DNA from 3 places in the Leptolyngbya sp. AN02str genome. Region 3 is predicted to be linked to each of the others. Evidence: predicted binding sites of a transcription regulator. Region 3 holds the regulator's gene; each other region holds the start of a gene.

Region 1 (10,425 bases), on a different contig from region 3:
CCTTGGCATTCCAGGTTGGATATTGGGCCGGCAAATTGATGGGGCGAGATGATGCAACTCCTGTAATTGTTGGACAGGATTCTCGGAATTCCAGTAATACGCTGGCGGAAGCATTAACCGCAGGCTTAACTACAGCCGGAGTCGAAGTTTGGAATTTGGGTTTGTGTCCGACTCCTGCGGTGGCTTACTTAGCGCACCAATATGGGGCTGCTGGTGGTGTCATGATCTCTGCGAGCCACAATCCCCCCGAAGATAATGGCATCAAGTTCTTTGGTTCGGGTGGCACAAAGCTGTCCACCGTTTTGCAGGCTCGTATCGAAGCGTCGTTGCGCAATGAGTCTTTGCCGCTGGTGCCGGTTCCGTCTGCGTCGAGTGCGCTGCGCAGTGAGTTGCTAGAGCAATATCTTGAGTCGTTGTATGCACCGCTGGCATCTCGGGTTGACTTTACCGGGATGCGAATTGTGCTGGATCTGGCTTGGGGTGCGGCGGCTCACATTGGTAGTGTTGTGTTTCGGCAATTAGGAGCCGAGGTGATTTGTTTGCATGATCAGCCAGATGGCGATCGCATTAATGTAAGTTGCGGCTCAACCCATTTGGGTTTGCTCAAAGCTGCCGTGTTGGAACATCAGGCCGACTTGGGTTTTGCCTTTGATGGTGATGCCGACCGGGCGCTAGCGGTTGATTCTCAAGGGCGTGTGGTGGATGGAGACTACATTCTTTATCTATGGGGATGTGCGCTCAAGCAAGCTCAGCAGCTTCCCAACAGCACCATCGTCACGACGGTTATGGCCAATTTGGGCTTTGAGCGGGCATGGCAGCAGCAAGGCGGCACATTTGTTCGCACGGCCGTGGGCGATCAGTACGTCCATGCTGAAATGGTGAAGCGTGGCGCGATGCTGGGTGGCGAACAGTCGGGTCACATTCTGTGTCCGCACTACAGTGTGTCGGGGGATGGCTTGTTGACGGCACTGCATGTGGCCGCGTTGGTGCAGCAGGCTGGTTTGCCGCTCTGCCAACTGCGTGATGAAAGCTTCCAAACGTATCCTCAATTGTTGCAAAACATTCGAGTAGAAGATCGCGATCGCCGTCTCAATTGGCAGCAGTGCGATCCGGTGCAGCAGGCGATCGCTCAGGCCGAAGCCGCTATGGGAGATCAGGGCCGAATTTTGGTGCGGGCTTCGGGCACGGAACCGGTGATTCGAGTCATGGTAGAGGCCGCGAGCGCTGAACTCACCCAGCACTGGACTCAGGAGCTAGCTGCTGTGGTGAAGCAACACCTGAGTTAGCCTGCGCCCTGTCTTTACGAAATCTGAATATTGTGAAATGTGGTGATGTTGGGAAATCCAGCATCACCTTTTTGCTGGCGATCGCAGGAGCTTGATGAACGCCAGGGTCGGTTAAGGGCTTTTTCGCTGATCCACAGCTTGCGCTTGGTTATTTGTTGTGGATGCGGCTGCGGAAAAGTGAAACAGCTCAGTCAGTCCCGCTGGATATTGGCGTGGCTTCCGTAGGGGAGGCTTGAACCGCCGCGCAATACGCTCGCCAGCTTCCAAATTCGGTAATTTCCCGCTGCCCTTCACATAAGATTGGTTCACCCAATACGCCCAGCACTTCCTCCCCGTCTGCGAGGTGCACTTTGCCGATGCATAGGCCGGGTGGCTCTTGCAGCAACACCTGTGCCAACCCTTCAGGCGGAACGGCCCACACTTCAAGGGCGATCGCCCTCCCTCCCTGGGCAACCCGCACCATAGCCGGGTGGCGATCGCCAATTGACCACAGGCGATAGGTCGGTTCGGTGGTGGTTTCGCGGACAAATGTGGCCTGAACGGCCAGCAAATTGCCGTTGAGTTCGAGACCACGCATGAGGGTGCCATTAACGGCGAGGTGAATTGGAGTCATGAAAGGAGTGCCAAAAAACTCGAAAAACTTGAACGGGTCAGCAAAAGATAAGCCAACAAGATGATAGATGCGAATCTTTGTTTTGTGTTTGCTGATGGATTTTTGCTGATTTTAAAGTCGATCTTACTGATTTTAGTAGTCCGTCGCGCCCAACATTTTGAGGGTGAAAATTTGGGCAGGGGTGAGTCCGGTGATGTGAGCGATCGCCATTTCCTCATAGGGGCGGGGAATGCGCAGAATTTGGCGGCTGGTAGTGCGGGGTTGATTGGGCGGGGGCTCCGCCATGTAACCGTGCCACAAACGAATGGTTTCATCTTGCCCGCAGCTAGCTAGGGTATTGCCATCGGGACTGTAGGTAAGAAAGCGCACCCAGCGATCGTGGCCGTGTAGGGTTTGCAAGGGCTCTCCAGCTGCAGACCACAGCTTAATCGTGGTGTCGGTGCTGCCGGTCGCCAGGTGGGTATTGTCGGGGTGAATGGCGATCGCCAGAATAGGGCCACGATGGGCTAAGTGAGTCATAGTGCATTGGCCCTGGGGCAAATGCCACAGCTTGAGCATGCCGTCGGCGCTGCCGCTGGCGAGGGTGTGACCATCGGGGCTCATAGCCAAGCTCCGAATCCAGCCATCGTGCCCCACAAGGGTTTGCAAACATTGCCCGCTGTTGATGTCCCACCGTTTGATTGTTTGGTCTTGGCTGCCGCTGGCCAGTTGGCACCCATCGGTGCTGAGGGCAAGGCACCATACTCCACCGCCGTGTCCCATCAGCGATCGCACACAACGGCCCGAAACCACATCCCACAGTCGAATGGTGCCATCCAAGCTTCCACTCACTAGCCGCGTGCCATCGGGAGTAAAGAGAACCGAGAGCACTGCATCGCGATGGCCTGTCAAGGTGGCGAGGTGGGTATTCGTGTGAGTATTCCACAGGCGAATGGTGTGATCTTCGCTGCCACTGGCCAACATGGGCTGAGTGGGGCTAAAGGCCACACTCCAGATCCAGCCGAGGTGTCCTTGCATACTGGTTTGCATGGTGCCGCTGGCTGCATCCCACAGGCGAATGGTGCGGTCTTGGCTACCGCTGGAGATTGTGGTTCCGGTGGGATCAAAGGCGACTGACCAGACTCCGTTACTGTAGCCTTGCAACGTTTTGACGCAGTGGCCCGAGCGGCTTTCCCATAACCGCACGGATTGATCTTCGCTGCCGCTAGCGACCAATTCAGTATTGGGGCTAAAGGCGATCGCCCCGATCCAACTCGTATGACCTGTGAGGGTTTTTAGGGGTTGCCGCCGCCGATAATCCCACAGGCGCACAGTGCGATCATCACTGGCGCTGGCTAACGTGCGGCCATCGGCACAAAAAGCAACAGTCCGAACCGTTTCCTCATGGTTGGCAAAGGTGTAAATACAGCGACCTGTCACCGAATCCCACAGCTGCACGGTGCGATCGCTCCCGCTGCTGGCCAGAACGGCTCCGTCGGGGCTAAAGGCCACACTCCACACCCAGCCCTGGTGTCTGCGTAGGGTGCGCAGGTGGTCTCCGGTCGTGGCATTCCACAGGCGCACTGTGCCGTCATAACTAGCGCTGGCTAGCAGCCATTGGGTGGGATGTGCTGACCGAGGCATGGGGGAACTGCTGGCTTTGCGAGGGGACTTGAGGCTGGCTGGGCTAAAGGCCACCGAGCGAACCTCGTGGGTGTGGCCGGTGAGGCAGTGTTCCAGCGCTCCAGTGCGCACATTCCAAATCCGAATTAAATGGTCTTCGCTGCCTGTGGCTAAGAGCTGTCCATCGGGGCTAAAGGCGACGGAAAAAACGCGATCGCAGTATCCTTCAAAGGTGCGAATACAGGCTCCCGTTTGCACATCCCACAGTTTGACTGTCCGGTTGGCGCTACTGGCTAGCCATCGGCCATCGGGGCTAAAGGCCACACTCCACACCCAGCCTTCATCCAGCCGAAAGCCGAGCTGTTGGGTGCCATCGGCCACCCGCCATAGATGAATCTCATGGTTGACATCGCCTGTGGCCAACAGTTCGCCATCGGGACTAAAGGCGATCGCCAGGACCTGGCTAAAGGTTTCGGTAAACACCGACTTGGCTAAATCGGCTCCGGTCAAGTTCACCCTCCGCAATGGAGTACGGCGTAGGTAAGCATTCCAAACAGGCAAATGAGAAAAATCCCACCCGGTCAAATCTATCTGCATTTCACACAGTAGGTTCAATAGGTTGCCAGGGGCATAGCCAATATCGTCAAAGCTGGGATTGTGACGTTGGTGTTGCTGCATCGCTTTGAGCATGTGGCGAAACTGATGGATCAGGGCTTCTCGACCAACGTCGTGAATGAGGCGATCGCATACGGGTTTCAGCAGCAGCCGAATTTGAGTGTCGCGCACGTAGTCTTTGGCCTGAGCCAGCAGGAGCGCATGGGACGACAAAAACTCCAGCGCTGGCAGTTCGGCATCAGCCTTCCATCGGTGCACATCCTGGCAAGCCCGCTCAATACTGCGTCCTGTGACATATTCCATCACCGTTGGTTGCAGCGTAAAGCAGGCTTGGGTTCGTTCGCCTGGTTTGGGAATGGCCTTTTCAATTAAGTAGCGATGCTCAAGCGCAGTCATGGCTTCGAGCAAGTGACCCAGAGAAACGGCGGGTACCAGATTGGCGCGTAGTTGCGAAAGGGTGAGGGGTTTGCGGGCGATCGCCAGCCAGTTCATCACCTGATCTTCTAACGGAGACAGGCGGCAAATTTGCTGGCTCAGCAAATCTTGAATGTCGCCAAAAACGGAGCTACCTTCGTCAAAACAGCCCAAAAACTCACCGATTCGCCCATCAAATACTTCTTGAATAACGGGGGCTACCATTTTGAGGGCCAGGGGATTACCAGCATAGTGGTCAATGAGCTGATCCCATTCCCCCTCGGTTGCCACAAACTGTCCCTTGCGGGTAAACATGGCTTGAGCCGCGTGGGTGGGCAACCCTGCTAATCGCAGCGATCGCACGGGTAAGGATTCTCCCTCTTGCAGGGCAAACCGATTGGGCTTTTCGCGACTGGTGAGCACAACCGTACTGCGATGGGCCAGTTCGCCAACCCAACGCCACAAATTGTCGTAATTTTCGTATCCCGGGAGGTAGCCGCCGCCACAGTCTCCCTGCTGCAAAATCGTTTCACAGTTGTCGAGAATGACCAGACATCGCCGCCGTCGCAAACAGCCCAGCAAGAGCATCAGCATGTCATCGACCGAGTTGGGCAGTTCGTGGTGCCGCTCATCGGCTAAAAACCGAATGAGATCCCGCAAAAGCTCTGGCAACAGGGGCGCATTTCGGAGCGATCGCCAAATTACAGCGTCAAAGGCAGCACCCGTTGGCTCTGTCATGGGGTGCTCCCCAACGATGGGCGGTGTGCTAGAAGTCGATCGCGCCAACAGGCGTTGGGCCAGCCGAATTGAGAGTGTGGTTTTGCCAATGCCACCCATGCCAAAAATGCCAACCAGGCGGCAGTGGGGATCATGCGATTCCCCGTCGGTCGGGTCGCTCACATCCCCAACAATCCACTGCTCCAAGCGCTCCAACTCGGCTGTCCGGCCATAAAACGCAGGCACATCAACGGCATCGCCCCAATCCGTTTTGGGCAAGATAGGAGGAGAGTCTTCCGCTGTCGCAATGCGAGATGAATTGGCGGTGGGAGTGGCGATCGCAGGATGCTGCAGTTCTACCCCTACAGACTCCATCTCTACCGAGTGTTCCATCGCATTGGGTTCATCGGTTTCCAATGCAACAGAGCGATTGCCCGTCCACATGGCGCAGTTGCGTTGCACAATCAGCCGAACATTGTGCTTCGTCACCTTTTCATCAAAGGCTTTGGACAACATTTGCCACAGCGAAGCACCAGCCTGCTTGACGTAGCCCAACTCATAGCCAGAACGACGCGCAATTTCTCCATAGGCGCACTCTTCCCAGGCATAGCGAAACACCACCTGCTGTAGCTTGCTCAGGCGCTCATGTTTCAATACAGCCTCAACAAATGCCAAGGCCTCGTTAGAGTTCATAGGTTCAACAGTAACATTTTTGAAATTGGGCTTTGTAGGTGCATCAAACGTTGAGTGTTCATAGCTTTTGCGCGTAGGGGCGGCGCAGTAGAGCTGTATCCTACAAACTTCCTAAAGCTTGCTTTGTAACGCAGATAACAATTTGCGATCGCCCCCCGTTACCTTTTACGAACTTTTCTCGCACCTTTTCACACCCCGAAATTCAAACCATCCTGGTACGCTCTTACTCAATCGCATCGATTTGGCTAAAACCATTGAGCTGCCGCTGTTGGGGCACTGCTCAGTGGTGCCGTCAATTGGTTTGCTATGGCTTGGTTAGCGACACAGGATTGACGTTCATCAATGGCCAACGCATCACAACGACACGTCACGACAACTTCACCACTGATAACGAACGGGAATATTGCGAGGGAGTCACCATGAGCAGCAAACGCTATCTAAATCTGTCTCGGCGGCAGGTCGTTCGGGGTCTGTTGGCTACAACAGCCTTTGGATTAACGGCCAAGTTTGGCACGGGCTGTAGTCCCGCATCGGATGGCGCTGCCACAGGTGGCGGAACCAGTGGCGAGGATGTCACCATTGGGTTCATTTACGTAGGGCCAAAGGATGATTATGGCTATAACCAGGCCCACGCCGAAGGTGCCGCAGGTATGGTGCAGCAGTTGGGCGGTGTCACCTTGGTTGAAGAAGCCAACGTTCCTGAAACCACGGCTGTTGCGGAATCGATGCGCAGCATGATCGATATTGACGGAGCCAAAGCTTTGTTCCCCACATCGTTTGGCTACTTTGACCCGCACATCATCAAACTGGCGGAAGAGTATCCCGATGTGCAGTTCTTTCATGCCGGCGGTTTGTACCAAGAAGGCACAACTCCCAAGAACGTGGGCAGCTATTTTGGCTACATCGACGAAGCGCAGTATTTGGCTGGCATCGTGGCAGCGCTTACGTCGAAAACTGGCAAGCTGGGTTTTATTGGAGCCAAGCCCATTCCTCAAGTACTGCGGAATATGAATGGCTTTACGCTGGGGGCACGCAGCGTGCGCCCTGATGCCACAACGCAAGTGGTGTTTACGGGCAACTGGGCCGAGCCGATTAAGGAAGCGGAAGCGGCGAACAGCATGGCCGACCAGGGAATTGATGTGATTACCTGCCATGTGGACAGTCCCAAAGTGGTGATGGAAACAGCAGAGCGGCGCGGCATTTTTTGCTCTGGCTACCACGCCAATCAGGCGGCGCTGGCCCCCAAGGGCTATCTCACAGGAGCCGAGTGGGATTGGACCAATATTTATTCGCAAATTGTAGGTGATGTCAAAGCAGGCAAAACCTTGATGGATGGCGGCATTCCCCATGTACTGCGGGGTGGCTTGAAGGAGGGCTTCTGTAAGCTGTCGGACTTTGGGCCAGCGGTATCGGCGGAGGCTAAGCAAGCGGTAGAAACGGCGATGGCCAAGTTTATGGATGGCAGTATGGTGATTTATGCCGCTGGTACAAAAGACAACACGGGCAAGGTGGCAATCTCTGAAACGTTGAAGCAAACCGATCCCAAGCTGGAGCAAATGGATTACTTGGTGGAAGGCGTTATCGGTTCTATCAGCAGCTAGGTTCTATGGCGTAAATGGATAGGCGATCGCCTCAGTTCTTGGAGGCATCAATCCAGGCTGTGCGATCGCATCCGTTTACGATTCCCCACAAGATTCGCATTTACATTCTCAACAGGTTCTTCATATGTCGGCTTCGTGGCGTAGAACACTGGAATCCTTTCTCATTCCGTTTGGGGCCTTGGTTGCGGCGCTAGCGCTGTTTGGCGTGTTTTGTGCGCTGTCGGGTGCCAATCCTTTTGCAGTATATGGAGCCATTTGGAAGGCGGGCTTTGGCAAGTGGAGCACGTTTCAAAATACCCTGATTCGGGCGGCTCCCCTGATGCTAAGTGGCCTTTGTACGGCGTTACCTGCTCGGCTGGGTTTGGTGATTATTGGCAATGAGGGAGCGCTGGTGGTGGGCGGTCTGGCAGCGGTTGCGACCGGGCTCACGCTGGGCACTGCGGTGCCGCCTGTGATGGTACAGGTGGGAATGGCGATCGCTGGAATGATTGCGGGTGGCATTTGGATTGGTGCGGCGGGTTGGCTGCGGCACTACCGAGCGGTCAACGAAACCATTAGCAGCCTGTTGCTGAATTACATTGCGATCGCCCTACTCAACCATTTGGTGGGTGGGCCAATGAAAGATCCCAGCTCGCTCAATAAGCCTTCCACCTTTCCCCTGGCAGACGTGAATATGCTAGGCAACATTCCCGGCACGCGGGTGCATTGGGGGCTGCTATACGGCGTCATTGCCTGCGTCATCGCCTACTTCTTGATTCAGCGCACGACCTTTGGCTTTTCTGCCCGGGTGGCGGGTGGCAACGTTCGGGCTGCCCGGGTGGCGGGTTTACCCGTGGGCAAATTGACGGTGATTGTGTGCTTTTTGGCGGGATCTTGCGCGGGCTTGGCAGGCATGGTGGAGGTGGCTGCAGTGCAAGGCGCAGCCAACGAATCGCTGAATGTGGGCTACGGCTATGGCGGCATTATGGTGGCGTTTGCCGCGCATCACAACCCGCTAGCGGCCATTCTCATTTCCTTGTTGGTGGGTGGCATTTTAGCCAGCGGTGGCATTTTACAGCGCAGCTTTGGATTGCCCGATGCCACCGTGCTGGTGTTTGAGGGGCTGGTGTTTTTGGTGGTGCTGTTTAGCGATTCGCTCTATGGCAAGTTTGCCCTCTTTAAGGAAAAGCCCGTGGTGACGACCTCATCTTCGCCGCCGCCCAGTCCGGGCCAAGAGCCTGTGGCAATGGGCTAGGGAATGGGCTAGAGCATCTGAAAAGAGAAAACAATTGGTGTCCTTGGTTGCTGTTTTGGTCTTCTGAACTGTTGTGGAGCGGGTTATGGCTACAGAAGCATTAGGCTGGTGGGGTGTACCGCTGGCGATCGCCGCAGGAACCATGCGGGGGGGAACCCCGTTCCTGTTTGTTAGTTTGGGCGAATGCCTGACGGAGAAAAGTGGCAAGATCAACCTGGGATTGGAAGGGACGCTACTGCTGGGCGCGATGAGCGCCTACGCGGTCTCTTACCTGACCGGTTCTCCCTGGTTTGGCGTATTGGCGGCGGGGTTGGCCGGGGCCGTGTTGGGCGCAATCCACGGCTGGCTTTCCCAACAACCTCGGGTCAATGATGTGGCTGTCGGGATTGCCATGATCATCTTTGGCAGTGGCATTGCCTTCTTTTTGGGCAAGCCGTTTATTCAGCCCTCGGCCCCGCAATTGCCTACCATCAACCTGGCCTCTAGCGGTATGGCTCCGGCGGTACAGGCCGCGTTGCAAATTAGTCCTTTGTTTTTGTTGGGATTGGCGATCGCCCCGTTGATGCAGTGGTTCTTCCGCTCGACTCGCTGGGGTTTGTTTGTGCGGGCAGTGGGCGATAGCCCCGAAGCGGCTCGTGCCATGGGCGTCTCCATATTTAAGGTGCGCATACTCAGCATCATGGCGGGCAGCTTTTTGGCAGGCATCGGCGGTGCGGCCCTGTCGCTCTACTATCCCGGCGTCTGGACTGAGCGCATTTCCAGCGGTCAAGGCCTGATGGCGGTGGCCCTAGTAATTTTTGCCCGGTGGAACCCGATCGCCTGTTTGTGGGCTTCGCTACTGTTTGGTGGCGCACAAGCTCTTGGGCCAGCCCTGCAATCGGTCGGCATTCGCGAAGGCTACTACCTGTTCAACGCGGCACCCTATGTGTTGACGCTGTTCATCATGATTGTTACCTGCTCACCCAAGCGATCGCTCCTGGGTGCGCCGGGGGCTTTGGGAACCGACAGCCAGGGTAGGGCTTAGACACGCCAAGCACTTGAGTCATCAAGCACGTGAAGTTCGAAAGAAAACGTTGGAAGGGTTGAGAACAATGTCTGGATTGGGTGGCTTAAACAAATCTCCAAATGGTGTTGTGCTGGGATTGGTGCAGCTACAACTGCCGAACGTGGTGACTCCCGATGACCTGGCGGCACAAACCCAGCGTATTTGCGACATGGTGGCCAAAGCGCGCCGCAACATGTCCAGCATGGATCTGGTCGTGTTCCCCGAATATTCACTCCATGGCCTATCGATGGACACCAACCCCGAAATCATGTGTCGGTTGGATGGGCCAGAGGTGGCGGCGTTTAGCCGAGCCTGCCGCGATAACAAAATTTGGGGTTGCTTCTCCATCATGGAATACAACCCCGACGGCAATCCCTACAACAGCGGCATCATTTTGGATGATCAGGGCGAGCTGCGGCTGTACTACCGCAAGCTGCATCCCTGGGTGCCCGTAGAACCTTGGGAACCGGGAAATTTGGGGATTCCGGTGTGCGATGGCCCCAATGGCAGTAAGTTGGCGCTGATTATTTGCCATGACGGCATGTTCCCCGAAATGGCGCGGGAGTGCGCCTACAAGGGAGCCGATATTATGATTCGTACGGCGG
Region 2 (10,425 bases), on a different contig from region 3:
TGCCGTTGCGGGTGCTGCGATCGCCTACGTCATCTACAACAGTGGTGGAGGCACCGAAGCGGCCCTTTTCTCGCAACCGGCCTATGCCCAAACGGCAGCCGCTCCCGAAGCAGCGGCGCCGCCAGAGGTCCCAACCGCAGACCCCGTTGCAGAACCTGCACCGGCAGCAGAGCCGACGCCAACGCCTTCAGTAACCACTCCTCCAGAGGTGACCCCTCCAGAGGCAGAAGTCACCGATACCGGATCAACCGCACCCGCTTGGGTGATCTCGTTGGATGAAGCCCTAGTCCCCTATGCTGACTGGGTTGGCCTGTTTTATGTTGTGGCGGATGTGTTGCTATTGCTGGCTGCAAGTGCGCTGCTTCTGGCTTTTTGGGGTGGCAGATTCTCTCAGTCTTGGCGGTTTATCGCAGCAGCATCGATTTGCTTCTTTATTGCTGATATGTGGTTCCTGTATGCCACAAGCAATATTGCCGATTACCAAACTGGAGCCTTACCAGAAGTGTTCTGGATCTTTAGCGCCTGCTTGTTTGGGATTGGAGCCGCTCTCGAATATGATTTATCGAGCCGATCGCGGCGGATGAGTCGGCGGCGCAGCTAAGGTTCTGCGATAGGATTGATCAGGTTTGAATCCAACCATGCTCAAATGTGAATGCCATCATGAGCAGTGGGTTGGTGTGCGATCGCAAAACGGAAGGCAGCATGGCTCCTAAGAAACTGTCTGAATCAGACAAGCAAAGTATATTAACCCTCTACCGAGAGACCGACGACACAACCTCAACGTTGGCCGCCCGGTTTGGGGTAAGTGCATCAACCATCAGCCGCATTCTCAAGCAGAGCTTGGCAGATGATGAGTATGAGGTGCTTATTCAACAAAAGCGGGGAACCGCAAAAACAGAGACCCCGCCAGAAACGGAAGCAATCCCAGAGCCAGTTGAACCGGTTGTGGAAGAAGCGATCGCTCCTGCACCTGCCAAGCCTGCCAAACCGATCAAGGTTGATAAATCCAAGCGCGACAAAGAAGCCAGCCCGACTCAAGAAAATGGTCGGCGATCGCGGCGACGTTCTTCCACCGTTGACGCTTCTCGCCAATCGGCCATCGAGCCAGACACTGAGCAAGAAGAAGCTCCTGTTGCCGTGTCTGAGGTAGCCGACGGGACCCATCGAATTGAAATTGAAGAATTTCAGCACGAAGTTCAACAAGACTTGCGGCTCTCGGCTCACGAACAGCCCGACGACGATGACGACCTAGACGATGACGATGACCTAGATGACGACCTAGACGATGACCTAGATGACGACCTAGACGATGACCTAGACGATGAGTTTGCTTCCAGTGAAGGAGACGGACTCAATCTGGCCGCAATGCATGTTCAAGGAGACGTGCTGCTACAGATTTTGCCACTCTCAGAAGCCAGCTTGCCTCGAACCTGCTACTTGGTTGTTGATCGGTCATCCGAGCTGATTACCCGGCCCCTGAGCGACTTTGCTGACTTAGGGCAAATTCCCGAAGCCGAAAGCAACGAACGAACGCTTCCTGTGTTTGATAACCATCGGGTTGCAAAGCGATTTATGCGGCGGATGCAGCGCGTTGTCAAAGTTCCTGATTGCAAAGTGTTCTTTAAGGCCAGTCCCTATTTACAAGCAAAGGGCATTACGCGCTTACTCATTGATGGGCGTATTTACTCGCTAAACTAGCTTGCTTTTAAGTAAACAGGGCTTATGCAAGCCCACCAAATAAGTGTGTTGGTGTTGTGTGTGGGGTGCGAAGCACTCCACACACAACACCAATGCGTAAATCCTGGTGAATTTAACCCCTGGGTGATATCTGCCGATCTTTGCTCAGCAGATATCACCCAGGGCCCTTTTTCTGGCCATGAAGATGGTCAGTTAACGTCAGTTTCGGTTAAGAGCTTGTTCATGGGGCAGGTGTCGCGCTCCCCATGAACAAGCTCCAATATTTAGGGCAACCTTCCTGCTCCACAGCTGACAAAAAAACTGTGCCATGCTAACCCGTTACGGGTCAGCATGGCACAGTAACAAGATTGGGAATGAATTTAGTTTGCGGATGGAGATGATGCGCCGTCCTCTGTCGAGGTTTCAGGCTGGTTGTCATAGGTTGGCATGGGGCCAATTTCGCCTAAACGCTCGGGAGGCCAGAAGCGAACAACGGCTCGGCCAATAATATTTCCCCGAGGAACATAGCCCCAAAAGTGGCTATCGTAGCTGTTGTTGCGATTATCGCCCAGCACAAGATATTCATTGTCAGGTACGACCTCTGGCCCCCACTCATAGTCCGGAGCAGCCTCTGAGGGAATGTAATTTTCTTCGATAGGTACATCGTTGATGTACACGAGGCCGTTGGTCACTTGTACCTTCTCGCCGGGTAAGCCAATGACCCGCTTAATAAAAGCATCTTTGAGGCTGGGGTTATCCGCTTTGAGCCGATCGGTTGGCGAAAACACGACAATATCGCCACGCTTAGGCGGATTGAGGTGATAACTAATTTTTTCAACAATGAGGCGATCGTTCACCTCAAGGGTTGGCACCATGGACTCGGAGGGAATGTAGCGCGCCTCTGCCACAAAGGTGCGAATGCCTAATGCCAAAATGACGCTCAGGCCAATCGTTTTTAGCCCTTCCACAAGGGGATTGTCATCACTACGGGATGAGTCTTGCTGAATCCTTGGTTCCGATACGGCCCGTTGCGCTTCTGCCGATTGGGGCTCTACTGGAGGATTAGGGTTTGGCTGATTTGCGGACTGTTCCTGCATATCGGATAAATTTACCTGGACGTTAGGATTAGGTTGGTCAGTCATCAGCAGAGGGAACAAAAGAGGGTTCTTCTACTTAATCAACTATAGGCAAACAATCTAAGATTGGCGAACTTTGGAGTTCTATAGCTCTCTTGAAACTGCCTGTCTGTCCTCGTTGTTGCACATGGTATCTCACGTGCTCAAAGTTTAGCCTGATTCTGCTCAACTGATTACCAAACTCAGGTCTCAGTTTTCCCTATTGATTCGTTCTGCCAGCGTTTTGTTGCCTTCGGGTGAATTTGCCCAAACGGATGCTGAAGTTTGGCCATTGGGCGATCGCCCGAATTGGCCTGATTGATAACGAAATGCTCGACCGAACCATAAGAACCATAGACGCAATCGGCCTGACTTTGTTGCCGAGGGCATTGATTCACAGGTCACGTTCGGAGAACCAAGCTAGAGCACAAGAACGGAATTTGACGGGTTACTCCGTTGTTACGATAGTGGGTGGGCAGGTTGATGATGCCCATGGCACCATCAACCAAACGGTAGGTGGCTAGGCTCTGTGATTTGACGCGGCATCATTCGTTAAATTTGCGCCTAAGCCAGATTGAATTGCATCATCCACGTTCCTAACCAATTCACCTCATCCATCACGGCAAGAGACCACATGACAACATCTGAGATTGACCAAGAAGCTACTCGGCTAAATGACGAGGCAACCGCCACCCTAAGCGACGAACAGTACAAGCAAAAGATGAAGCGCCGTAAAGAGGTGCAAGAGCAGAGGTTGGCTGAGCGATCGCGCGAAAAGGGCCTTGTGATCGTCAATACGGGCAATGGCAAGGGCAAAACCACCGCAGCACTGGGAATGGTGCTGCGATCGCTGGGGCATGGGTATCGCGTGGCGATCGTGCAATTCATTAAAGGTGCCTGGGAACCTGCCGAAAAAGCGGCTCTGTCTCCATGGACGACCAGCCAAAATGGCAATCCGCCCCAACTCGAGTTCTACGCGATGGGCGAAGGCTTTACCTGGGAAACACAAGATCGCGATCGCGATATTCAAAAAGCGCACGAAGCTTGGGATCAAGCATTGGCATTAATTCAGCAGCCTGATCTGCAAATGATTTTGCTCGATGAAGCCAATGTTGCTTTAAAGTTGGGCTATTTATCTGTAGAAGCCGTGTTGGCAGGGCTAGAGCAAAAGCCGGATGATACCCATGTGGTACTCACCGGACGAGGAGCCCCAAAACCCCTGATCGAACGAGCCGATCTGGTGACCGAAATGACGCTGATCAAGCATCCATTTCGAGAGCAGGGGGTAAAAGCGCAGCCTGGTATTGAGTTTTAGCGTGTTGGCCCAGGGTAGCGCACAAGGTAGAACCTCTATCACCCTGTAGTGTGAATTTCCGTAGCAATGGATACAAATACTGGGCAAAGTGATATTCTGATAGTAGAAAACTCGATGCATGTGTGCCGCTTTCAACTATGTTTAGAACCAACAAGTCTCGCCGCGACGTAATGAAAGAAACCTCCTGGACCCATCGTGAGAACCTGCGCATGAATCTTCAGCGCCGGATGGAGTCCGCCAAATCGAGAGGTGATATGGATCTGCTGCGCAAGCTAGAAGAAGAGTCGGAATATCTTGGATAGATCAAGAAACACCGATGTAAAACGCCATCGAAGCGTGAAAAGAGGACTCCTAACGGCGTCCTCTTTTCGTTTTTGGGAATCTTTTTGGGCGGTGAGCGATGAAGAGGCGACCAGTTAGGGAAAGCTGAAATCAGCGTTTTTATCGAGCGTCAGTTCTGGATAAGCCAAAATGCCCATTCTTTTGACGCAATGCGCCCGAAAAAATTGTCTTTCCAAAGGTTACACGGTGCGCAATCTTGTGAAAAGACATTCACCGAAACTGATGTCCCGATCGCGAGCGAGTAACAAGTGGTGGTTTTATGTCAGGACTAACGCAGGTGACTGATGGTTGGAGCGGTAAGCGCTCCAACCATCAGTCACCCCCAGGTTTTCGGATGACGTGCGTAAGTCCTATACGTTTGAGGCTTCTTGCTGAGCCAAGGGTGCCAAAACGGATTGATGCAAGCCATGCTGGCGATCGCGATAGTTGTCCCAAGGTTTGGTTACATAGAATGAGCACAACACAGGTGATGCGAATGTGGTGGCAGAAGGTGAGCCGTGTCGCGGTTATGACCCTGGTTTTGAGCCAGAGTGGGTGGGCGATCGCGCCTGGACTATCGGCTGAGGTGATCGCAGTGCAGCCCGCTCAGTCATCTAGCAATGCCAGTGCCGAAGCTGAGCGGTTGCTGGGGCAGGGGGCAGCTCAGTTTCAGCAGCGGCAGTGGCAAGCCGCCCAAGAGTCGTGGCAGCGAGCGCTGCAACTGTATCGCCAAGCTGGAAATCGGGTGGGCGAAGGACGCGTGTTGGGCAATTTGGCCGCCATTGCCGAAGCTCAGGGCAATGACGAGCAGGCACTGGCATTATTTCAACAAAGTTTTGAGATTGCTCGGGAGCTGAATGATGCTCGGGGTCAGAGTTTTGCGCTCATTAACCTGGGCTATGTCGCCACCAATTTGGGAGACTATGAACGGGCGATCGCCCACTTAGAGATGGCGCTTCCGATAACCCGCGCCTCCAATGATGCATCGAGTGAGTACAGCGTTCTCAATCAATTGGGAATTGTGTACCGCATTCAGGGGCAATACGAAGCAGCGATCGCCCAATTGCAGCAGGCGGCAGCATTAGCCCGTAGCTTGGGCGAAGTCGTGGGCGAGGCCAACGCACTCGGAAATTTGGGCAATACCTACACCGATCAGGGTAGCTATCCGGCCGCATTGAGCCATTACGAATCGACCCTAGCGCTTATGCGACAAGTCCAAAACCGTGTGGGTGAAGCCGGAGTGCTGCAACGGTTGGGGGTGGTGGCAAGCTTGATTGGCGATCGCACACGAGCTGAGGTCTATTTTACCCAAAGTTTGGAGATGGCCAACAACTTGGGCGATCGCCGAATGAAAGCGCAAACGCTAGGCAATTTGGGCATCGTATATTCCAACACCAATCGATTTGAGCGGGCCGTGACCGCACTGAACGAAGGGCTAGGGCTGGCTCGGCAGTTGAGCGATCGCAGTCTAGAAGGCGATCTGCTGCACTCGTTGGGCAACGTATATGCAGCCCAGCAAGCCTATCCAACCGCCACAGCCTACTATACTCAAAGCCTCGAAATTTCGCGGCAGTTAGGCAAACGCAGCAATGAAGGCTACACGCTGGGCGCATTGGCCATTGTGTATGACCAAACCCAGGACGACGAGCGTGCCATCGCCACCTACGAAGATGCGATCGCGATTCTGCAAGATGTGGGCGATCGCGCAGGTGAGGGCAAAGCGTTGTCCAATCTGGGGATAACACTCTTTGACCTGGGACGGCCTGAAGCCGCAGTTGCTCCCTTGCAGCAGGCAATCGCCATTTGGGATTCGTTACGTCCGGGTTTGAGCGATGCAGATCAAATCTCATTGTTTGAAACCCAAGCCAACACGTACCGGACACTCCAGCGAGTGTTGATCGAACTCAAGCGGTTTGATGAAGCGTTGGAAATTTCGGAACGGAGTCGATCGCGCGCATTTGTGGAGTTGGTAGCCCAACGGCTGTCGGCCCAAGCCGCAGAACGGTTTCAAACCGAACCGCTGGCGATAGAAGATATGCAGGCGATCGCCCGTCGAGAAGCGGCCACACTCGTTGAGTATTCCATTTTAAGCAGCACCGAGCTGGCCATTTGGGTGATACAGCCCAACGGCACAGTCCACTTTCGCACAACCACATTAGCCAATGTGGAAGAGTCCATTACCGAAGTTGCAGAAGAAACCCGGGTTGCTGCAGCCCTAGGCCGAGGGGCAAATCCCAACGGCACCTGGAATGCATTAGTGTCAGACACCCGATCCGCCATCACCACTAGCCGTGTTGATCCTGTTCGTGCGGTCTCGTCCCCATCGGCTCCCCAGCCGAGTGAGCAGCGACGACTTAGCCGCAAATTGCACAATCTGCATGAGATACTTATCGCTCCCATTGCCGATCTGCTCCCCACTTCTCCGACGGAGGAAGTGGTATTCATTCCCCAAAGCACGTTGTTTCTAGTGCCGTTTGCCGCACTTCAAGCCGCAGATGGCACCTATGTGATTGAGCGTCACACGATTCGTACGGCTCCTGGCATTCAAGTGCTGGGGTTGGCGCGATCGCGCTCAGAGGCTCAGGCTCACACTGGAGATGCATTTGATACCACTCGTTCGCTCATTGTGGGCAACCCCATCATGCCGAGTGTGGGAGAACCACCTCAACCGTTGGGACTCCTGCCCTATGCCGAATCAGAAGCCAGGGCGATCGCAGATTTGCTTGATACAGAAGCGATGATTGGAGCTGCCGCAACCGAAGACCGAGTACGCGATCGCCTCAAAACGGCTGAAATCATCCATTTAGCGACCCACGGATTGCTGGATGACCTGGGCGGATTGGGCATTCCGGGCGCACTTGCCCTCACTCCAACGGCCACATCCGACGGGTTGCTCACAGCCAACGAAATTTTGGAACTGTCGCTGGAGCAGGCATCGCTGGTGGTGCTGAGCGCCTGCGATACGGGCCGCGGCCGCATTACCGGCGACGGAGTTGTGGGACTGTCGCGCTCGTTTCTATCGGCTGGTGCGCCGAGTGTAATTGTGTCGTTGTGGGCGGTGCCCGATGAGTCAACTGCAACGCTCATGACAGCGCTGTACCAACATTTGCAGCACACCCCCAACAAGGCTCAAGCCCTACGGCAGGCGATGCTCACAACCATGCAACAGTATCCCAGTTCGCGAGATTGGGCCGCATTTACCCTGTTGGGTGCCGCAGATTAGCCCATGGGCTTGATGCATACGTCAGCCATTGGGTCTAGAGGCTCCCCAAAAAGCGATCGCCTGTTTTTACAAACTTGCGATCGCTTGAGCCCAGCAGAAGTCATTCCTGCTTTGCCAGACAGGAACATAACTTCTGCTATTTGTCTTGACCACTCATGATCAGCTCCTCACACCAAAAGACAATCTCAAAATATCGCTAGTTCAACAGCTCAACGGATTGTTCTGAAGTGGGGGTGGAACGGGTGGAGAGTTCCTCACCTTGAACCACCAACACCGAACAATGAGCGTGGTGCATCACATAGTTGCTCACGCTGCCCATGAGCAGCTCACCCAAACCCGATCGACCGCGTCGGCCAATCACAATTAGTCCAACGTCTTGTTCAATCGCTTGCTGGCAGATTTGTCGTCCTGGGTCACCCACCGCTTGCATGGCTGTGGTCAGCACACCCGCTTCAACAGCTTCTGCTTGGAGCGATCGCAATCGTTGCTGGCCCTCTTGCTCTTGCTGTTGCCAGAGTTCTTGCTGTCGTTTGATCAGCTCATCCGTCACGATAGGGGAATAGAAGCCAATCTCAGCCGGCATGGTGTAACCCACCTGATCTTGCATTGTCAGCACATGCAGCAAATGAAGCGAAGCATGAAATAGTTTTGCAAGTTCCAGGGCTTCTTGAAAAACCAAACGGCTCATCATCGAGTCATCCAGTGCAACCAAGAGTTTTGTAAACATAACAAGCTCCTCTAGAGGATGGAACACGCAATCCTAACGTGGACGCGAAACAACGTTAAAAATCCCGAATAAGCACGATGTTTGCCGCAAGTAGGTATGACGTAACAGTGCCAATGAAGGAGTTACTCCGAGGTTGAATCTTCGAACTGATCAATGACATCAGTGGGGATCGCACCCTCTACGCTGGGCATTGGCTCGCGTACTACCTCTGCATCCCAACGACGGGGTGTGGTAGCTGTTGCGCCGCCATAGCCCAACCGCAGCAACAGTTGAGGAGTTCCGCTTAGCAAAATGGACGATCGCAGGCGATCGCGCAGGCTGGGAACCTCGATGGGTTGGTTCAGTAATGCTGCATCAACTCCAGCAGCCCAAGCCTGTAACAGCACATGTTCCAGGGCTTGGCCCGCAATCAGCCAGTCATAAGGCGTATCAAATGCCGTGGCTATCACCGCCAGGGCCGGAGCTTCCAGCGCCAGTTGATAATCTTTATGGGCTTGAGAATTGCCCAAATCAAACTGGCGAATGACCAATGGCCCCACCAACGAAACCCAGTTCCCCATGCCGTGAACAGAACCTGGCATCCCATCTCGCCGCTGGCTGGTGTTAGGAATCATCCATTTGGCCAGTTCATGCCGAAAAGCCGGAAGTTTCATTTGCTGGCGATCGCCCTCGGCAATGAGTTCGGCAACCGTGGCCCGCTGCCCATTGGTAATCCAATGCAGCCATGCGCCTTCCTGTTGAGCTGCGGTTTGCAAATTGCTGAGAATACTCGCTGGAATTTGGGTTGGTTCGTAGGCTCCCCGGTTCATGTGGCGGTGGGGAATTGCCGCAAACAGCTCATTGACTGGAGATGGGCGACCGGGATTGTGATGGATAATCTGAATTTGGGCGAGCAAGTCTGGTTGATCCGCTGTGGGCAGTAGCCGCACTCGTGCTGTAAAGCCAAAATGCTGTAGCACAATTCGCAAATTCATCAACGCGGCACCACAGCTCATGATCAGCGATCGATCTTGAGGATCAACGATGGGCAGCGATCGCTTGCGATCGGCGTACAGGTCAACCCCAGTTTGCGTCAGCTGAAAGATCCAGGGTTGCGTATTGTGGCTAGAGGGTGCCATCACCACATACCCCAACATAAACTTGAGCTGCTCGCACAACGGGGCAATGGGCAACGCATCCTGCTGAAGCAACGGGTGGGCGATGTCGTTCATATCGTCACCCCAACGGTGGTTTGCTGGGTTGTGGGTTCTGCGGCGGGTAAGTTCACATGCTGTACAGTCAGCACTGAACAAGGTGCGTGGTGCACCACATAGTTGCTAACACTGCCCAAAATCAATTCATTTAGACCTGTTCGGCCTCGACGCCCTAGGACAATGAGATCGGCATTCCAGGTACGGGCCAAGGCACAAATGCGCTGTTCGGGAGAGCCCGCCGTTTGGGTAAACTCGGCAACCACCCCTGACTCATTGGCTTGCTTCGTTAGCGCTTGCAGCGTTTTGAGGCTTTCTTCTTCAAATTGGGTGCGGTGCTGTAGATAGCGGTGCACCACTTCTTCACGCAGCTCTGGGTAAGACAAGGCCGAATTCAGAGGAATCGCTTCGTCGTCTTCGGGAGAAAAAACATGGAGCAACATCAGCGTGGCGTTGGTTGCTTTGGCTAAGTTCAGAGCATGTTCAAACACTTGGTCACTTAACGGCGTGTGATCCAGTGGAACTAAGATTTTTCTGAACATAATGTCATCCTCACTAGTGGCATCAGGTCAATGGCCATAGGGTATGGGTCAAATGATGGAGCTACGGAAGCTTCACTGCGCGACCGCAGCAGCTAGAGCTGGCAAACGACGCGCTAAAGCTTGAGATTCTGGTGCGATCGCCATCAACCAACCACCAAAATCACAGCCAACGTCCCCGTAGCTCATGGATTTAAGCCAAGCGAATAGTTCAGTGTGGCGGCATGGAAAGGTTCTGTTTGGCGAGAGATTGGAGGGATCGCCGTTTGGCTAGCGGGGTGATCATAGAGCAGCTAGGAATACGGCTCTGACGTTCGC
Region 3 (10,425 bases):
GCGATCGCCTGGATTGCTACGTTTGCGGCGGTACTCTCGCTGGGGGTGGAAAAGGGCATTATGCTGGGGGCGCTGATTGCTCTGTCGCTGCATTTATGGCGCACAAGTAAACCCCACATTGCAATCGTGGGTCGCCTAGGCGAATCAGAGCATTTTCGAAATGAGCTGCGCTACTCGGTAAAAACGAATCCCCATGTGCTGGCGGTCCGAGTAGATGAAAGCCTGTATTTCGCCAATGCCAAGTATTTGGAGAGTTATTTGACCCATGCGATCGCCGATCGTCCAGAGGTGAAAAAAATTGTATTGGTGTGTAGCGCGATTAATGTCATTGATGCCAGCGCCTTAGAGCTGTTGGAAAGCCTAATTGCAGATTTTCGGAGTTTGGGCATTCAGTTTTATTTTTCAGAAGTGAAGGGTCCCGTGATGGATAAGCTGAAGCACATTGGCTTTGTGAATTACCTCGGCCCAGATCACTTCTTCCTATCCACCGATCAAGCCATGCGCGAGTTGGCTGGCATTTAGGTGATGTGAGTTCCAGGTACGAAATTTTCTGCTCTGATAGATAGCTTTGATGGATGGCTAGTAATTCAAGCTGCGATCGCTTCTTGTAATGCTGCTGGGAATTGAATCCTCGCTGATGTTTCCCCTCGAAGGAACGTCCACGTTGCTCATAAAAAACCCTCTCGTGTGGATCAGCACGCGAGAGGGACGGATTAAAGGATTAGGTGAGCGTCTAAATCATTGGAAAGCCTGAACTATGCAGAAACGGCAACTTTGCCGCAGCGCTCGTTGGCGGGCACTGCTTCCATAATCTTTTTGGGATTGGGCAACTTCAAGTTACTCATCAAATCGATAAAGCTATCGCGGTTGTGCCCTGCAAAGCGCGGGTTCCATTGCTTCTCTTCGCCAATCGTAGAGACGGTTTCGCCTTTGTAATCATGCCCTGGATAAACGAGTGTGTCATCTGGCAGGGTGAACAATCGCTCGGTTACCGAATCGAACATGGCACCCGAATCTCCACTCTGAAAGTCGGTGCGGCCACAACCCCGAATGAAGAGCGAATCGCCTGTGAGAACGTGAGTTCCATTGATGAGGTAGGCCATGTGGCTGTCGGTATGCCCAAGGGTGGCGATCGCCTCAATATGTACAGAGCCCATTTGCACCTGTTCCCCATCCTGAATAAAGCGATCGGCACATGCTGCCTTTGCATTGGCAGGAACAATGCTTTGGCATCCGGTGATTTCGCGGAGCTTGCCGCTTCCAGTAATGTGGTCAGCGTGGATATGGGTTTCGAGGCAATAGCGTAGGGTTAGCCCCAACTCTTGCAGAATTCGCAAATCGCGCTCTACTTGCTCGGCAACCGGATCGACCAAAATTGCTTCGTTGGTTTCCGGGTCAGCGATGAGGTAGGTGTAAGTCCAGGTTGCTTCGTCGAAGAGCTGGCGAAATAGCATAGTGCGTTCTCCTGCTAGAGGTTGTGAATGGATAAGAAGTGTTGTGTATGGGTTTGAAGAGGCTGGCGGGCGGTTTCCGGAGAGTGAAGATGAAGGCCAACGCCAGCAGAGAGAGAGAGAAAAGCCTCGTTACCTTTACTTGTTATATTACCACATGGTTATTTAATGAGGAGTGGGTTTCAGGTTTCTTGAGTTACCGCAAGCACCCAGCTGATTGGGAACAAGTTTGAAAGACGAGTCTGCTTTGACAATTTCTGGCTTGAATAACGTCAGTTTCGGTTAGGAGCTTTTCTGAGGTTTGCCCGTCGCGCACGCAAAAATGGGCGCTTCAGCTTATCCAAAACTCAGTTGGACTTACGCATTGGTGTTGTGGGTAGGGTGCCAAGCGCCCTACCCACAACACCAACACACCAGATTTAGTGGGCTTGCGTAAGTCCTGTCAGGTTGAATAGGGCGGTCAAAGTAGGCAATTGCGAATTCGTGCATCGAGAGCCAGGGGAGCATAGGTTTTGGTTAAGGGTATTTTGGCAGGCGGTGCGGCGTTGCCAAAACACCCATATTTGCAGACACGACGAGGCTGCAAATATGGGCACTTCAGTGTATTCAGAAAGAACGGTACGGGAGGTTCGGGAGGGCAGGTTGGGGGGCTCTGTGGAATGGGTTGCTAGACGCATGGATCGTTGTAAGCCTCTACCGTGCAGCGATTCATGCTTCCAACAAGTCTGCGTTGCGGAGGAGCTACGCAGTCGATCTACTGGGTGAGCAACTGTTTGGGATGGCGCACGGGGATGCCTGTTGCGCGATGAATGCGATCGCTCATGGGTTGCAAAACCGATTCGCTTAAAGGCTTGAGATGGTGGACGGTATAGGGGCGATCGCCAGCAGCATGATTCCCTCGGGCATCCATTTCGTGTTGCACAGGTTTGGGGCGAGTCGGTGTATTCAGCTGAATTTCGTCGGGTTGAAGATGCTGCACAAAGGTGATGTAGGTATCTTGCTCTGCGACGCTCCAGGGGGATAGCAGCATAGTTTGAATGGCCAGCCTGCCTGTATACTCCTGGCGAAACTGTTGGATTCCCTGCAGAATTTGCTCCAGGGTCATGCCGGGTGCAGGCCGATTGACGCGCTGAAACCGGACAGGCCCGATCGCATCTAGCTTAACGGCAACCTCATGGGCGATCGCCAGTTCTGCCCGCACAGTGGCATCGTGCAGGAGCGTTCCATTCGTTAACACTGCGATCGGTTTTGCGGTGACTGTTTTGGCCAGGGTGATGATTTCGCCCAAGTTTAGGGCTAGGGTTGGCTCGCCGCTGCCACTAAGGGTGACCACATCCACATCCCAGGGAGCAAAGGTTTGTAAATCTTGCTCAATATGCCGAGTTGATACAAAAACTTGCCTCGTAGTTTGAACTTGCTCAATTTTGCCAAGTTGGCAATACGCACAACGAAACGAACAAGTAGAGTGATGACCAATGGGATCAATGCCTAATGATTGACCGAATCGCCAGGATGATACAGGGCCATATACGGATGTGAATGGAGTTGGGGTAGATGTCGTTGGGGTAGGTGTACTTAATGTATGTGTACTTGATTTAAGCTTGGGCTGATATTGCGTGATAGATTGCGCCATGGTTGGGCTTCCACAAAATGGAAGAAAATTTGAGGTTAAACGCGATCGCCGCGCTTCTACAAAATTGGGAGAAGCATGAATTGAAATAGATCCCGAACTGGTGTCACAGAGTGGTCAATATTTTGGATTTTCGATAACTATATAGTAATGCAAGGATGGCTTGAATGGATGAGTGATACCCCTCCTGGTAAGCGATCGCCATAGATAGGGATACAAAAATAGAATCGTAAATTTGCCGTTCCTGTACCGATCGAATGCTCCTATCCTAAATAGAACAGGAATTGTAGCCGCGATGGCACACACCAGGGATAAAGCAATGAGACGAGGAAAACGGCAAGCTGGGCAGAATATTCGCACCATGGCCATGCGTCGCCGCGTCCGCGCGATTCAAAGCTTTGTTGCGGCTGGTGCCGTGCTCGTTGTTCCACTTGTCCTTTTACGATTGTTTGAAAACTTGGCAACCTCACTTCAACTGACAACCGCCACTCAACAGCCCCTAATCGCACCACAGCTCAAGCTTCTCTTTGGCCTTTTGATGCTGGTATCAGCGGCCAGTCTCGTCTGGAAAGGATTGTATTTGTGGAAGCGGGCTAACCATGCTGACCAAGGTGCCAAAGGTGAGGAAGAAATCGCCAAAACACTGGAGGGTTTGGAAGCGTTGGGCTGGGAAATTGAGTATGGACGACAGCTGCGTGGCCTGGGCGATGTTGATGTAGTGTGTACATCGCCCAAAGGCAATACCTACACCATCGATGTCAAATCCCACCGTGGAAAAGTGACAACCGATGGGGAGCAGCTCTACCGCTACATCGGGCAAAACAAGCAGCCGTTTGAAAAAGACTTTTTAGAACAGGCGATGAAACAAGCACTCCGGATTAAACAGCAAAAGCGACAAAAGTTTGTCACGCCAATGATTGCTTTTTCAGACGCAACAGTGACTATTCCCTCTGGAAAGTTGCGCGGCGTTTACGTGGTAGAAAAAGCAAGACTGATCCCTTTGTTGAAAAGTTTGGGTTAAAGCGACCAGATCCTGGTCAGAAAAAGCGCCAACATTTTTCCAACGCATTTCGTGAGCGCCAAGCGAACGATGGCCCTTCATCAATGTTGGTAACCAAAGGCTGTTGGATACTCTGCTCTGGAGATCTCAAACAGCCTTTGGCTTTCTCTCCAACGTCAGGCTTAGATCAGCCGAAGTTGATTGATTGCGCGTGCGTTGCCAAAACGGGCGAGGCGGAACCCAGCAGATATTGGCTACAGCACCCCTTTAGAACTGGGGATGGTATTGGTTCGTCGAGGATCAATTTCGAGCGCCATGCGCATTGCCCGTGCAAATGCTTTGAAGGTTGCTTCAATAATGTGGTGGGAGTTGATACCGTCGAGCTGGCGAATATGGAGAGTAATTTGCGCGTGGTTGACCACAGCGACAAAGAACTCACGCACGAGCTGAGTGTCGTAGGTACCAACTCGCTGCGTCGGAATTTGCAACCCATAGCTGAGATGGGGACGGCCTGAAAAATCCAGGGAGACTTGCACCAATGCTTCATCGAGTGGAGCGACAAAGTGCCCAAATCGGGTAATGCCTTTGCGATCGCCCACGGCTTTTGCCAAAGCCATACCGAGCGTAATGCCCACGTCTTCGTTGGTGTGGTGGTCATCGATGTGGATGTCTCCGGTTGCATGCACATCAAGATCAATCAATCCATGCGAGGAAATCTGATCCAGCATGTGATCCAAAAAAGGAACTCCCGTTTCTGCACGACACTGCCCCTGCCCATCTAAGTTGAGGCTCACCTGAACGTCGGTCTCTTTGGTTTTGCGACTGACCGATGCTGTGCGACCTGTCGAAACAACAGGAACGTCGGAAGCGGTCGGTGTTGTGATGGGATCGCGGGTTTGCATAAGACTGGGATTTCGCAACAGAGGACGTCAACAAGAAACAAGCAAGGGATCAACGTGCAGACTCGCTCAACCAATTGACCCAAGAAAAGAACTCAGTCATTGAGCACTTGGCTGAGCCAACCATCAAACCCAATTTGCTCTATCTATTATGGCAGTTTGTGCATGACGAGGTTGTGCATGAAAGGTGTGCGTGAGGGATACAGCGCGCGCCCTGTATCCCCCTCTTCAGGGCAGGCCTACATGCCCATAATTTCGTAGCCCGCATCCACATATAGAATTTGACCTGTGATGCCGCTCGACAAATCGCTACACAGAAACGCTGCCGCATTGCCCACTTCTGTTTGCGTTACCGTACGGCGCAACGGTGCCACCTCTTCCACATGATGAATCATGTCTAGAATGCCACCCACAGCAGAGGAGGCTAGCGTCCGAATCGGGCCAGCCGAAATTCCATTCACCCGAACATTGATTGGCCCCATTTCTGCGGCTAGATAGCGCACATTCATTTCCAATGCCGCTTTAGCAACGCCCATTACATTGTAGTTGGGCACCACCCGCACCCCACCCAAGTACGTAAGCGTCACAATAGAGCCGCCCTCGGTCATGAGCGGCTTGGCTGCACGTGCGAGCTGCACCAGTGAATAAGCGCTGACATTTAGCGCGAGATCAAAGCCTTCGCGCGATACGTTACTAAAGTCGCCACTCAAATCATCGCGATTGGCAAAGGCCAAACAGTGAATCAGGATATCAACCTTGCCCCACTTGTCGCGCACGGTATTAAAGGTGCTCTCGACCTGCCCATCGTTTTGCACATCCAACGGCAAGAATAGGCTGGGCTGCAACGGTTCAACCAAATCGGCAACCTTTTTCTCCATCTTGCCTTTGTCGTCGGGCAGGTAGGTAATGCCCAGGTTGGCACCGGCCGCCTGAAGCTGCTGTGCAATGCCCCAAGCGATGGAGCGATTGTTGGCAATTCCGGTAACGAGGGCATTTTTTCCAGTTAAATTCAGCATTGGCGTTAGGAGGGTATGAATTTTTTTGGGCTTTTAGATGTGCCAGCGAATTAAGAATACTGAAAAAGGGGATCTAAAAGTAGGGGTTGGGTGGCAGTTCATGTGGTTGGATGAGAATTGGAATGCCACGATCCGCTAACCCTAATCTCGAAAGATGACGCATTTACCGTAGCTTGCTATACCCTGATAGACAAAGCCCACAAAACGGTCTGCAGCATCTCTTGTCAAGAGCGATTTCGCTAAATCTGGTATTCATGCAGGCTTCCTGAAGGAATCAAGTGTAGTATCGGATACAAAAAACTCTTCTAAAGTTAGTTTAAGTGTTCTAAAGTCAAAATTTCCTCACTTAGGCACAATTCGATGGTGTAGTTGTTCTTAAGCGTAGGCTGATTTCTGGTTAATAAAAAGACTACTCTCACAGGGTCCGAGAAGGCGAGGGGTATGGTGGCGACACAAGATAAGCCGTTGGCAGATGTTTTCCGACAGTTGAGCGGTGGCGTGTTTCCGCCAATGGTGGAGGCGTTTGAACGAGGCAAAACCATTTTCTTTCCGGGCGACCCTGCGGAACGGGTTTACTTTTTGCTGAAGGGAGCGGTGAAGCTGTCGCGGGTGTACGAGGCGGGCGAAGAAATTACGGTGGCGCTGCTGCGAGAGAACAGTGTGTTTGGGGTGCTGTCGCTCATTACAGGGCAACGGGCCGATCGCTTTTACCATGCGGTGGCGTTTACTCCGGTAGAGCTGCTGTCGATTCCGATTGAGCAGGTGGAAAAGGCGCTGAAGGATAATCCCGACTTGAGCATGTTGATGCTGAAGGGTCTGTCATCGCGCATTTTGCAAACTGAGATGATGATTGAAACGTTGGCCCATCGGGATATGGGATCGCGGCTGGTGAGCTTTTTGCTGATTTTGTGTCGTGACTTTGGGGTGCCCACGTCGGATGGCATTATGATCGACCTGAAGCTGTCTCATCAAGCGATCGCTGAGGCGATTGGCTCGACTCGGGTGACGGTGACACGGTTGCTGGGCGACCTGCGAACGGACAATATGATTTCCATTCACAAAAAGAAGATCACGGTTTACAACCCGGTTGCGCTAAGTCAGCAGTTTACGTAGGGCGCGGTTGGCTAAATGAATGGGTGAGATGGCAAAAAAGCTGAAAATCCTCATTTTTCGCAAATTTTGGCTCATAGGCTGATCCGTAAATGTCACACTGGAAATGGAGGAGACTCAATTTCTAGGGGTGAGGCTGCTTGATGGTAGGAGATTGACAGTAAGACGACGCGGGCCGCAGGTTGAATGGTGTGGCAAGAGTTTGCGCGTTTCCTGAAATCTCTTATCAGAATGCAGTAGGCTGTATCTGAGTTCTGCGTAGCTGACGATGACCACAGGGCTGGTCTTAATTTTGGCGATTTTGGTGTTGGGAGGGGTGATTGCAACCGTTGGCGATCGCCTGGGAATGCGAGTTGGTAAAGCACGGCTGAGCTTGTTTCGGCTGCGTCCCCGGCAAACTGCCACCTTAATCACGATCATGACCGGGATTTTGATTTCTGCGGTCACGTTTGGCATTTTGTTTGCAATTGATGATCGCTTGCGTACTGGGGTGTTTGAGCTAGAGAGCATTCAAGATGATCTGGCCAATGCTCGAATTGAGCTAGGGGAGGCGCAGGGTGAACGGGAAACCATTCAGCGCGAGCTTGATGTTGCACTGGATGAGCAGCAAGAGGCTCAGCGGCGGCTGTCGAGCATTAACCGTCGGCTAGATGAGGCGAATGTGCAGCGGGATCGGATTGAAGGTCAGTTGCGCGTGACTGAAGACCAACTCGGTAGCACCCAATCGCAGTTACAGCAAATTGAAACCAGCTACCGTCAGGCGCAAGCGGTGCTGCGTAATGTATCGGGTCAGGCCAACTCACTGCGCGAAGAAATTCGACAATTGCAGGCCGATCGCCAGCAGCAAATTTTGCAGCGAGAAGAGGAAATTGCGGAGCGCGATCGCCGCATTGCGGAGCGCGAAGCCCAACTTCGAGAGCTAGAAGCGCAGCAGCAGTACCTTACGCAAGAAGTGCAAGTGCTGGAACGGGAATTTCAGGGTTTGCGGCAGGGCAGTGTCGCCCTTTTGCGCAATCAAACCTTGTCTTCGGGGGTCGTGCGAGTTGTGACTCCGGCGGCAGCACCCCAAGCGGTGATTCAGCTTTTGGTTGAGGCCAATCGGTTTGCAGCCCAGCGGGTGCGGCCTGGTATGAATGCTGTTGAGGGGCAGGTCATTCAGGTCACGAATGCCCAGGTGGAGCAATTGGTGGAGCAATTGCAAAACGGGCGTGAGTATGTGGTGCGAATTCTGTCGGCTGGCAACTATGTAGTGGGCGAACCCTGCGTGCTATCAGGCGAGGACTGCATTCAGGTTTTTGTGGCGGCGGCTCCCAATGAGCTGCTGCTGCGGACTGGTGAGGTGGTGGCTTCTGCAACGGCTGATCCCCGACGGCTTACGGATGAAGCGTTGGTTGAGCAGTTCAACTTGCTCATTGGTACGGCGCAGTTCCGCCTACGCCAGTTGGGGCTGCTGGCTGAGGTGGTGCAGATTGCCGATGGCCGCACTGAAACGGTGGTCAACTTCTTTCGACAGATTCGGGTCTACAATCAGCCTGTTAGCATTCAAGCGGTGGCGATGGAGCCCATTTATACCGCTGGCCCTGCTCAGCTAGATCTGCTGGCTGTCAGTGGGGATCGTGTACTGTTCAGCACAGCCGAAACGGAAAGTTTGCTGCAACCTTAAGCCAGTGGTTGAAGAGGAAGTGTGACAGGTCAACGAATGACAGATCAACCAGCCATTTTAGGGTTTGATCCCGGTCGGCTAAAGTGTGGCCTCGCGGTGATGGGGTTGGATCGCCAATTGCTGTTTTATGAGGTGGTGCCTTCGACGTTGGCGATCGCTCGAATTTCTCAACTTCGTCAACAGTTCCCCATTTCGCTGTTGGTGATGGGCGACCAAACGACGGCCAAGCTCTGGAAAACTCGCCTTGAGAGCGAGCTGCCCGAACCGTTGCGGGTGGTTCTGGTTGACGAGCGCTACAGTACGTTGGAAGCACGCGATCGCTATTGGCAGATGTTTCCTCCTAAGGGCTTGCAAGCCCTGATTCCACAAAAGCTGCGCACCATCCCTCGCCCTATTGATGATATTGTCGCCATCCTGCTGATTGAGCGGTATTTACAGCGCCTTACTGATGCAGGGTAAGCCGTTTGGGAGTTTGGATTCTTAGATTTGAGATTCGTTGGGATTAGGTGGATCTCCTATCTCCCTAACCCGACTGCTATAGTCCTAGCAATTGGATTTCGCAGTGGGTGATTGGGCATGCAAAAAGATCATCGGGCACAAGTCCAACGGGTGCTGGTGCTAACTCTGGTGCTCAACATTGTGGTGATGGGCATTAAGGTGATGGTGGGCACGCTAACGGGGTCGCTGAGTGTGCTGGCCGATGCGCTGCATAGTGTTACCGATAGCGCGAATAATGTGCTGGGATTGGTCACGAGTGGACTGTCGAATCCTGAGCCCGATCGCGATCATCCCTACGGCCATCAAAAGTTTGAAGCGCTCGGTGCGTTGGGGATTGCGGTTTTTTTGGGGATTGCTTGCTTCGAGATTTTGAAGAGTGCGGTGGGGCGCATTCTTAACGGGAGCGATCCGGTTCAGATTGGCATGTTTGAACTGTGGTTGCTGTTAATGGTGTTGGGTCTCAATATTTTTGTGGCGTTCTATGAGCGGCGTGTTGGTCGGCGTGTTGGTAGCCCCATTCTGATTGCGGATGCGCGTCACACCATGAGTGATGTATGGGTGACGATTAGTGTGTTGGGTGGCTTGGTGGGGGTGTGGGCGCTGGGGTTTCAGTGGTTGGATGTGGTGCTGTCGTTTCCGGTGGCGCTGTTGGTATTCCTGAGTGGTTGGTCGGTTTTGCAGGAAAATTTGCCGTGGCTGGTGGATAGGATGGCGATCGCCCCGGAAGCGATTCACGATACGGTGATGCAGGTGCCGGGTGTAGTGAATTGCCACAGCATTGCGTCTCGTGGGGTGTTGGGGCGGCAGGTGTTTATTGAAATGCATTTGATTGTGGATGCAACGGATGTGGTGACGGCTCATGCGATTACCGAAGCGGTGGAGGATCGGCTGAATGAGTGTTATGGTCCTGCCCGCATTAATATTCATGTGGAGCCGTTTCAGTACCGCTCGGATGAAATTAGCTACGGTGACCACTAAATCCCAAATCCCAAATCCCAAATTGGATTATTTCGGTTGTTGACGGATCTTTGAGATGAGGGCGGTTCTTTGACGCTCTTGGCTGACGATGTTGAGACGTATCAGAGCACGAATGTTTAGGGCTATAGGTTTGGCTTGGGGGCGCGTCGCCCCCCAAACCCCCTGACTGGGAGAGACGGC

Evidence for each region. Region 3 encodes NtcA, which controls nitrogen genes in cyanobacteria. Its sites were predicted from a motif close to TTTGTANNNNNNNNTACAAA; they were not measured.
Region 1: ACQ4M4_RS22855 (BMP family ABC transporter substrate-binding protein) is a predicted target of NtcA. The motif match lies at 6,063-6,082, and genes of this name have one in related genera.
Region 2: pirA (arginine synthesis PII-interacting regulator PirA) is a predicted target of NtcA. The motif match lies at 4,165-4,184, and genes of this name have one in related genera.

The regions. Positions count from the first base shown of each region.
Region 1 covers NZ_JBNXVR010000041.1:1,710-12,134, forward strand. The annotation lists gene glmM (phosphoglucosamine mutase) at 1-1,286, shown strand, start outside; gene ACQ4M4_RS22845 (allophanate hydrolase-related protein) at 1,474-1,899, opposite strand; gene ACQ4M4_RS22850 (hypothetical protein) at 2,032-5,940, opposite strand; gene ACQ4M4_RS22855 (BMP family ABC transporter substrate-binding protein) at 6,360-7,541, shown strand; gene ACQ4M4_RS22860 (ABC transporter permease) at 7,666-8,775, shown strand; gene ACQ4M4_RS22865 (ABC transporter permease) at 8,861-9,799, shown strand; gene ACQ4M4_RS22870 (formamidase) at 9,867-10,425, shown strand, end outside.
Region 2 covers NZ_JBNXVR010000039.1:13,182-23,606, reverse strand. The annotation lists gene ACQ4M4_RS22345 (hypothetical protein) at 1-601, shown strand, start outside; gene ACQ4M4_RS22340 (helix-turn-helix domain-containing protein) at 661-1,698, shown strand; gene lepB (signal peptidase I) at 2,058-2,819, opposite strand; gene ACQ4M4_RS22330 (hypothetical protein) at 3,050-3,316, shown strand; gene cobO (cob(I)yrinic acid a,c-diamide adenosyltransferase) at 3,427-4,107, shown strand; gene pirA (arginine synthesis PII-interacting regulator PirA) at 4,245-4,409, shown strand; gene ACQ4M4_RS22315 (CHAT domain-containing tetratricopeptide repeat protein) at 4,901-7,651, shown strand; gene ACQ4M4_RS22310 (universal stress protein) at 7,848-8,378, opposite strand; gene ACQ4M4_RS22305 (Acg family FMN-binding oxidoreductase) at 8,501-9,589, opposite strand; gene ACQ4M4_RS22300 (universal stress protein) at 9,586-10,110, opposite strand.
Region 3 covers NZ_JBNXVR010000002.1:248,811-259,235, reverse strand. The annotation lists gene ACQ4M4_RS02875 (SulP family inorganic anion transporter) at 1-522, shown strand, start outside; gene ACQ4M4_RS02870 (MBL fold metallo-hydrolase) at 756-1,454, opposite strand; gene ACQ4M4_RS02865 (radical SAM protein) at 2,206-3,084, opposite strand; gene ACQ4M4_RS02860 (nuclease-related domain-containing protein) at 3,401-4,102, shown strand; gene hisB (imidazoleglycerol-phosphate dehydratase HisB) at 4,336-4,983, opposite strand; gene fabI (enoyl-ACP reductase FabI) at 5,220-5,996, opposite strand; gene ntcA (global nitrogen regulator NtcA) at 6,438-7,109, shown strand; gene ACQ4M4_RS02840 (DUF3084 domain-containing protein) at 7,375-8,769, shown strand; gene ACQ4M4_RS02835 (resolvase) at 8,806-9,228, shown strand; gene ACQ4M4_RS02830 (cation diffusion facilitator family transporter) at 9,346-10,245, shown strand.